One region of the Micromonospora sp. B9E7 genome, then DNA from elsewhere that is predicted to be linked to it. Evidence: predicted binding sites of a transcription regulator. Region 1 holds the regulator's gene; the other holds the start of a gene.

Region 1 (3,528 bases):
GGAGTGGACCACGTCAGCGCGTACGCCCTGATCGTCGAGGACGGCACCCGGCTCGCCGCCCGGATGCGACGCGGCGAACTGGCGTACCCCAGTGACGACGTCGCCGCGGACCGCTACCTGGCCGCGGAGGCCGCCCTCGACGCGGCCGGGCTCTCCTGGTACGAGGTCTCCAACTGGGCCAGCACCGACGAGGCCCGGTGCCGGCACAACCTGCTCTACTGGACCGGCGCGGACTGGTGGGGGCTGGGGCCGGGGGCGCACAGCCACGTCGGTGGGGTGCGCTGGTGGAACGTCAAACACCCCTCGACGTACGCCCAGCGGTTGGCCGCCGGAGCGTCCCCCGGCCTGGCCCGGGAGGTGCTCACCGCCGACGAGGCGCACATGGAGGACGTGATGCTCCGGCTGCGGCTCGCCAGCGGCCTCCCGTTGGCGGTGCTCGACGCCAGCGGCCGGGCCGGCGCCGAGCGGGCGCTGGCCAACGGCCTGCTGGCAGCCGAGGAGTACGCGGCCGGCCGAGCGGTGCTCACCCTGCGCGGGCGGCTGCTCGCCGACGCGGTCGTGCGCGACCTGCTGCCCTGAGCGGGCGGGCCGGCCGGGGGAGCGGCCGGCCCGAGGTCACTTGATGAAGCTCGCCGAGAGCGGGTAGCGGTAGAACTGCCCCTCGTTGGCCTTGATCCCGGCCAGGATGCCGAACACGGCGCCGAGGACGACGGCCGCGATGACCCCGATGAAGCCGATCAGGATGCAGGACAACACCCAGCCGACCAGGCCGACGATCGACCAGATGAGCTGGAAGTTGAGCGCCGCCACGGCGTGCGCCCGCACGGTCGGGGACTGGTTGCCGCGGACCAGCATCGCCACCAGCGGGGCGATCCAGCCGAGCACACCGCCGCTGATGATCATGCCGGCGGCACCGCCGAAGTGCGCGACCAGCGCCCAGGTCTTGTCCTCGCTGTTGGCGTAGCCGCCGCCGGGGCCGCCGTAGGCCCCACCGGTCGGGTAGCCGCCGGGCGGGGGATAGCCCCCGGGCGGGGGGTAGCCTCCCGCCGGAGGGTAGCCGCCTGACGGCGGTTGGTCACCGGTGGGCGGCGGATAGCCACCGGCCGGGGGATAGCCGCCCGGGCCGGGTGCCCCGGACAGTGGTGCGGTGGGTGGCTCGGCCGACGGGTACGAACCCGGGGAGGTCGGCTCCGGCGGGTAGTTGCCGGGGTCACCCGCGCCGGGAGGGCGAGGAGGTTCAGTCATGGATGTCACGGTAGGGGCACCTGGCAACGCCGCACCAGAGCAACACCGCCCGGCGATGTGGGCCGATTGGTCCGGCGGGGTGGCGCGGGCCGCACCGACGGGCCGTCGTTGATCATCGCGCCGGCGGGCACGCCGACGTAGACTGGCACTCGCTACAGTCGAGTGCCAGGACGGCCCGGCCGGCCCAGGGAGCCGGCGGCCGACGAGCGATCAGGAGGTGCGGGGATGGGTCTCGACGACCGGAAACTCGCCGTGCTCCGCGCGATCGTTGAGGACTACGTCTCCACCCAGGAGCCGGTCGGCAGCAAGGCGCTGGTCGAGCGGCACCAGCTCGGGGTCTCCCCGGCCACCGTCCGCAACGACATGGCCGTGCTGGAGGAGGAGGGCTACATCCGGCAGCCGCACACCAGTGCCGGCCGGGTGCCCACCGACCGTGGCTACCGACTGTTCGTCGACCGGTTGTCCCGGGTCAAGCCGCTCAGCCCGGCCGAGCGTCGGGCCATCGAGCGCTTCCTGGTCGGCGCGGTCGACCTCGACGACGTGGTGCACCGCACAGTGCGGTTGCTCGCCCAGCTGACCCGCCAGGTGGCGGTCGTGCAGTACCCGAGCCTGGCCCGCTCCTCGGTGCGGCACCTGGAACTGGTGCCGATCTCCACCACCCGGCTGATGCTCGTCATGATCGCCGACACCGGGCGGGTGGAGCAGCGGTTGGTGGAGTTGCCCGGGCCGGTGTCCGCCGACGACGTCACCGACCTACGCCGACTGATCAACGAGAAGCTCGCCAACGCCCGGCTGTCCGAGACGCCGCCGCTGGTGCAGGCGCTGGTCGAGGAAGCGCCGACCCTGCTGCGCCCGACCATGACCACGCTCGCCACCGTCCTGCTGGAGACGCTCGTCGAGCGGCACGAGGAGCGGATCGCGCTCGCCGGCACCGCGAACCTCACCCGGGGTGGCCTGCTCGACTTCCAGGGTTCCCTGCGGCCGATCCTCGAGGCACTGGAGGAGGAGGTCGTGCTCCTCAAGCTCATCGGCGAGACCGAGCCGAGCACGACCCGGGTGCTGATCGGCGACGAGAACGAGTTCGACAACCTGCGGGCCGCCTCGGTGGTCAGCACCGGCTACGGTCCGGGCGCGACGATCGTCGGTGGTCTGGGGGTGCTGGGGCCCACCCGGATGGACTACCCCGGCAACATCGCCACGGTGCGCGCCGTGGCACGCTACGTGGGCGAGTTGCTGGCCCAGAACTGACCAGTCAGGGCCGACGGCCGGCGGCAGCCGGATCGGCGCAACGCGAGACGAACATGAGGACACGGAACGCAGTGGCCAGGGACTACTACGGCATTCTCGGTGTGAGCCGGGAAGCCTCCGATGACGAGATCAAGCGCGCCTACCGCAAGCTGGCGCGCCAGTTCCACCCGGACGTCAATCCGGACCCGGAGGCTCAGGAGAAGTTCAAGGACATCAACGCCGCGTACGAGGTCCTCTCGGACGACCGGAAGCGGCAGATCGTCGACCTGGGTGGCGACCCGCTCGCCCCGGGCGGCGGCGGTGCCGGAGGCCCCGGGGGCCCGGGCGGCGCCGGCCCGTTCGTCGGTTTCCAGGACATCATGGACGCCTTCTTCGGCGGTGCCGGTGGCAACGCCCGTGGCCCGCGTCCGCGTACCCGACCGGGCGCCGACGCGATCCTGCGGCTCGAACTCGACCTGCACGAGACGGCGTTCGGCGTCGAGGCGCCGATCACGGTCGACACCGCCGTGCTCTGCACCACCTGCTCCGGCGCCGGCACGGCCGCCGGCACCCACCTGGCGACCTGCGAGGCGTGTGCCGGTCGGGGCGAGGTGCAGTCGGTGCAGCGCACCTTCCTCGGCCAGGTGGTCTCCGCCCGGCCGTGCACCGTGTGCCAGGGCTACGGCACCACCATCCCGCACCCGTGCCCCACCTGCGCCGGCGACGGCCGGGTCCGTACCCGCCGCTCGCTGACCGTCAAGATCCCGGCCGGCGTCGAGGACGGCATGCGGATCCGGCTGGCCCAGCAGGGCGAGGTCGGCCCGGGTGGCGGCACCGCCGGTGACCTCTACGTGGAGATCCACGAGCGGCCGCACGACGTCTACTCCCGCAAGGGCGACGACCTGCACTGCCGGGTCACCGTGCCGATGACCGCGGCGGCGCTGGGCACCCGGCTGACCATCAAGACCCTGGACAGCGAGGAGACGGTCGACGTCAAGGCCGGCACCCAGCCGGCCAGCACGCTGCGACTGCGGGCCCGGGGCGTGCCGCACCTGC
Region 2 (3,528 bases), on a different contig from region 1:
ACGGCGCAACCAGCGCCCACTACCGACCTGACGACGAACGGGGCGGACCGCGTCAGCGGCCCGCCCCGTTCGGTGTCGGAACTGGACTCAGAAGTCCATGTCCCCGCCACCCGGGCCAGCCGGGGCAGCCGGGGTCTTCTCCGGCTTGTCCGCGACAACGGCCTCGGTGGTGAGGAACAGCGCCGCGATGGAAGCGGCGTTCTGCAGCGCGGAGCGCGTCACCTTGGCCGGGTCGATGATGCCCGCGGCCAGCAGGTCGACGTACTCACCGTTGGCGGCGTTGAGGCCGTGACCCGACTCGAGGTTACGGACCTTCTCCACCACGACGCCGCCCTCGAGGCCGGCGTTGACGGCGATCTGCCGCAGCGGGGCGTCCAGCGCGACCTTGACGATGTTCGCGCCGGTCGCCTCGTCGCCGACCAGGTCGAGCTTGTCGAAGGCGGTCTTGCCGGCCTGGACCAGCGCGACGCCACCACCCGGGACGATGCCCTCCTCGACGGCGGCCTTCGCGTTGCGAACGGCGTCCTCGATGCGGTGCTTGCGCTCCTTGAGCTCGACCTCGGTGGCCGCGCCGACCTTGATGACCGCAACGCCGCCGGCCAGCTTGGCCAGCCGCTCCTGCAGCTTCTCCCGGTCGTAGTCGGAGTCGCTCTTGTCGATCTCGGCCCGAATCTGGTTGACCCGGCCCTGGATCTGCTCGGCGTCACCGGCACCGTCGACGATGGTGGTCTCGTCCTTGGTCACCACGACCTTGCGGGCGCGGCCCAGCATGTCGAGGCTGGCGGCGTCGAGCTTGAGGCCGACCTCCTCGCTGATGACCTGGCCACCGGCGAGGATGGCGATGTCGGTCAGCATGGCCTTGCGGCGGTCACCGAAGCCCGGCGCCTTGACGGCGACCGACTTGAAGGTGCCACGGACCTTGTTGACCACCAGGGTGGCGAGAGCCTCGCCCTCCAGGTCCTCGGCGATGATCAGCAGCGGCTTGCCCGACTGCATGACCTTCTCCAGGATCGGGAGCAGGTCCTTCACCGACGAGATCTTGCTGTTGGCGATCAGGATGTACGGGTCGTCGAAGACGGCCTCCATACGCTCCGGGTCGGTCATGAAGTAGGCCGAGATGTAGCCCTTGTCGAAGCGCATACCCTCGGTGAGCTCCAGCTCCAGCCCGAAGGTGTTGCTCTCCTCGACGGTGATGACGCCTTCCTTGCCGACCTTGTCCATCGCCTCGGCGATGATCTCGCCGACGGTGCTGTCGCCAGCGGAGATGGAGGCGGTGGAGGCGATCTGCTCCTTGGTCTCGACGTCCTTGGCGAGCTTGGACAGCTCCTCCGAGACGCTCGCGACCGCGGCCTCGATGCCCCGCTTCAGGGCCATCGGGTTGGCGCCGGCGGCCACGTTGCGCAGGCCCTCGCGAACCAGGGCCTGGGCCAGGACGGTCGCCGTCGTCGTGCCGTCACCGGCAACGTCGTCGGTCTTCTTGGCGACCTCCTTGACCAGCTCAGCGCCGATCTTCTCGTACGGGTCCTCGAGCTCGATCTCCTTGGCGATGCTCACACCATCGTTGGTGATGGTGGGGGCACCCCACTTCTTCTCGAGCACGACGTTGCGGCCCTTGGGGCCGAGCGTCACCTTCACGGCGTCGGCGAGCTGGTTCATGCCCCGCTCGAGGCCGCGGCGCGCCTCTTCGTCGAACGCGATCATCTTGGCCATACGGCGTTGTCCTCCTGGACACTCACGGGCCACCCGAGATGTGTGCCTCGGATGGGCCGCCTGGTGTACGCACCTTGGGACGTCGCCACCTGGCGACGACGACGTCCTTCGGCCGGGCCGGATAGCCCGCGACGACCGGCCATGTGCCGCCCCGGCGTCTCCACGCCGGTGCAACCTGGCCCCACCGTCCCGACCATTGGCACTCACGGTATGCGAGTGCCAATGACTTGTTTAGCACTCTCCCCTGCCGAGTGCAAGCACGATGAGGCCGCTCAGCCGAGTTCCGCAGCCAGTCCGGCAGCGTTCACCGGCGCCTCATGGGCGCGCTGCTCGGTGTACGTCAGCAACAGACCGATCATCTGGGCGAGGTGAGCCGGCAGGGCCAGCACCGCGGTGACCCCGATCACCACCACCGCGCCGATCGCGGTGCCCGCCGAAGCGAAGGGATCCGTACCGAATGCGGAGGTGCCGACCCCTTCCAGAGCGCTGGCGACAAAACTGACCACGATCACCGCGAGGGCCACCAGGGCCACCCGACCGAGCAGCAGGCCGAGCCGGTCGTGGAACATCCGGAACGACCGGCCGATCGGGTTGTGGCGCTCGAAGAGGTACACCGGGCCGGCCATGCTCAGCGCGAACGCCAGGTAGATGCCCGGCAGTACGCAGAAGCAGAAACCGATGCCGATGAGCAGACTGACCAGCAGGGTCCAGCCCCACAGCCCGAGCGCCCGACGGAGGCCGTAGCGCAGCGCGGAGTCGAGGCTGGCCGGTTGACCGACGGCCTGCCGGGTGATCACCCAACTGCCGGCGGCCCACCCGACGGCCTGCACCAGGCCGATCACCAGGCTCCCGCCGACCAGCACGGCCAGGAGGCCCACCAGGTCGGCGACGAAGTTGTCCGGCAGCGCGGCGGTCGGATTCGTCTCGGCATCGACAGCCCAATTCGCCGACGGGTCCAGCCCGAGAGAGATCACCGACAGCACCGCCGCGGGCAACACCTGGGTGAGCAGCATGATGGGCACCAACTGCCGCCAGCCCCGGCGCAGCGCTCCCCCGCACCTGTTGAACCAGCCGCCGATGCCGGCACCGGGCGGCGTGACCAGGGGATCGTTCGGGTCGAACCCGTAACCGGGCGGGTACCACCCACCCGGCGGCCCTGGATACCAGGGCTGCCCACCATAGGGACCCGCCCCGGGCGGGTAGCCCCCGGTGGGCGGAAACACCCAGCCCTGTGGCGGCGGACCACCCGCACCCCAGGCACCCTGGGCGGGGTCGCCACCCGGCGGCGGACCACCCGTACCCCAGGCACCCTGCGTGGAGCCCCACCCTGGCGGCGGACCGACCGGCGGTACGCCTGGCTCCGCACCCGGCGGCGGACCGGCGGGGCCGGGTTGGCTCTGGGGCGGGTCGGATGGGCCCGGCTCACCCGGCCCGGAGGGTGGGGTGGACGAGGGTGGCTGGTCGGTCATGAACGCTCCTCAGCATTGGCTGGAACGGTTCACGATCTTCCCGGTTGCACGCCCGTGCCGCAGCCCCGACGCGCGGGCCGTTCGGTGCGGGAGATTCAGCCGATCACGCGTACGCGCTCCGCCTGCGGGCCCTTCTGGCCCTGCGCGATCTCGAACTCCACCCGCTGACCGTCCTCCAACGCCTTGTAGCCGTCCATCTCGATCGCGGAGAAGTGGACGAACACGTCCTGACCGCCGTCGACGGCGATGAAGCCGTAACCCTTTTCGGCGTTGAACCACTTCACGGAACCCTGTGCCACGGTGCCACTTCCTCACTGTGCGCGGCGTTGCCAACCCGGCGCACGGCACA

Evidence for each region. Region 1 encodes HrcA, which represses chaperone genes, less so after heat shock. Its sites were predicted from a motif close to GGTTNGCACNCTCNNNNNGAGNGTGCNAACC; they were not measured.
Region 2: groL (chaperonin GroEL) is a predicted target of HrcA. The motif match lies at 1,905-1,935, and genes of this name have one in related genera.

Annotation. Positions count from the first base shown of each region.
Region 1 is NZ_JBDPLX010000002.1:474,961-478,488, reverse strand. It holds gene hemW (radical SAM family heme chaperone HemW) at 1-579, shown strand, start outside; gene ABGB10_RS04910 (DUF4870 domain-containing protein) at 616-1,245, opposite strand; gene hrcA (heat-inducible transcriptional repressor HrcA) at 1,471-2,493, shown strand; gene dnaJ (molecular chaperone DnaJ) at 2,565-3,528, shown strand, end outside.
Region 2 is NZ_JBDPLX010000010.1:200,336-203,863, reverse strand. It holds gene ABGB10_RS18740 (hypothetical protein) at 1-31, shown strand, start outside; gene groL (chaperonin GroEL) at 88-1,710, opposite strand; gene ABGB10_RS18730 (hypothetical protein) at 1,983-3,179, opposite strand; gene ABGB10_RS18725 (cold-shock protein) at 3,275-3,478, opposite strand.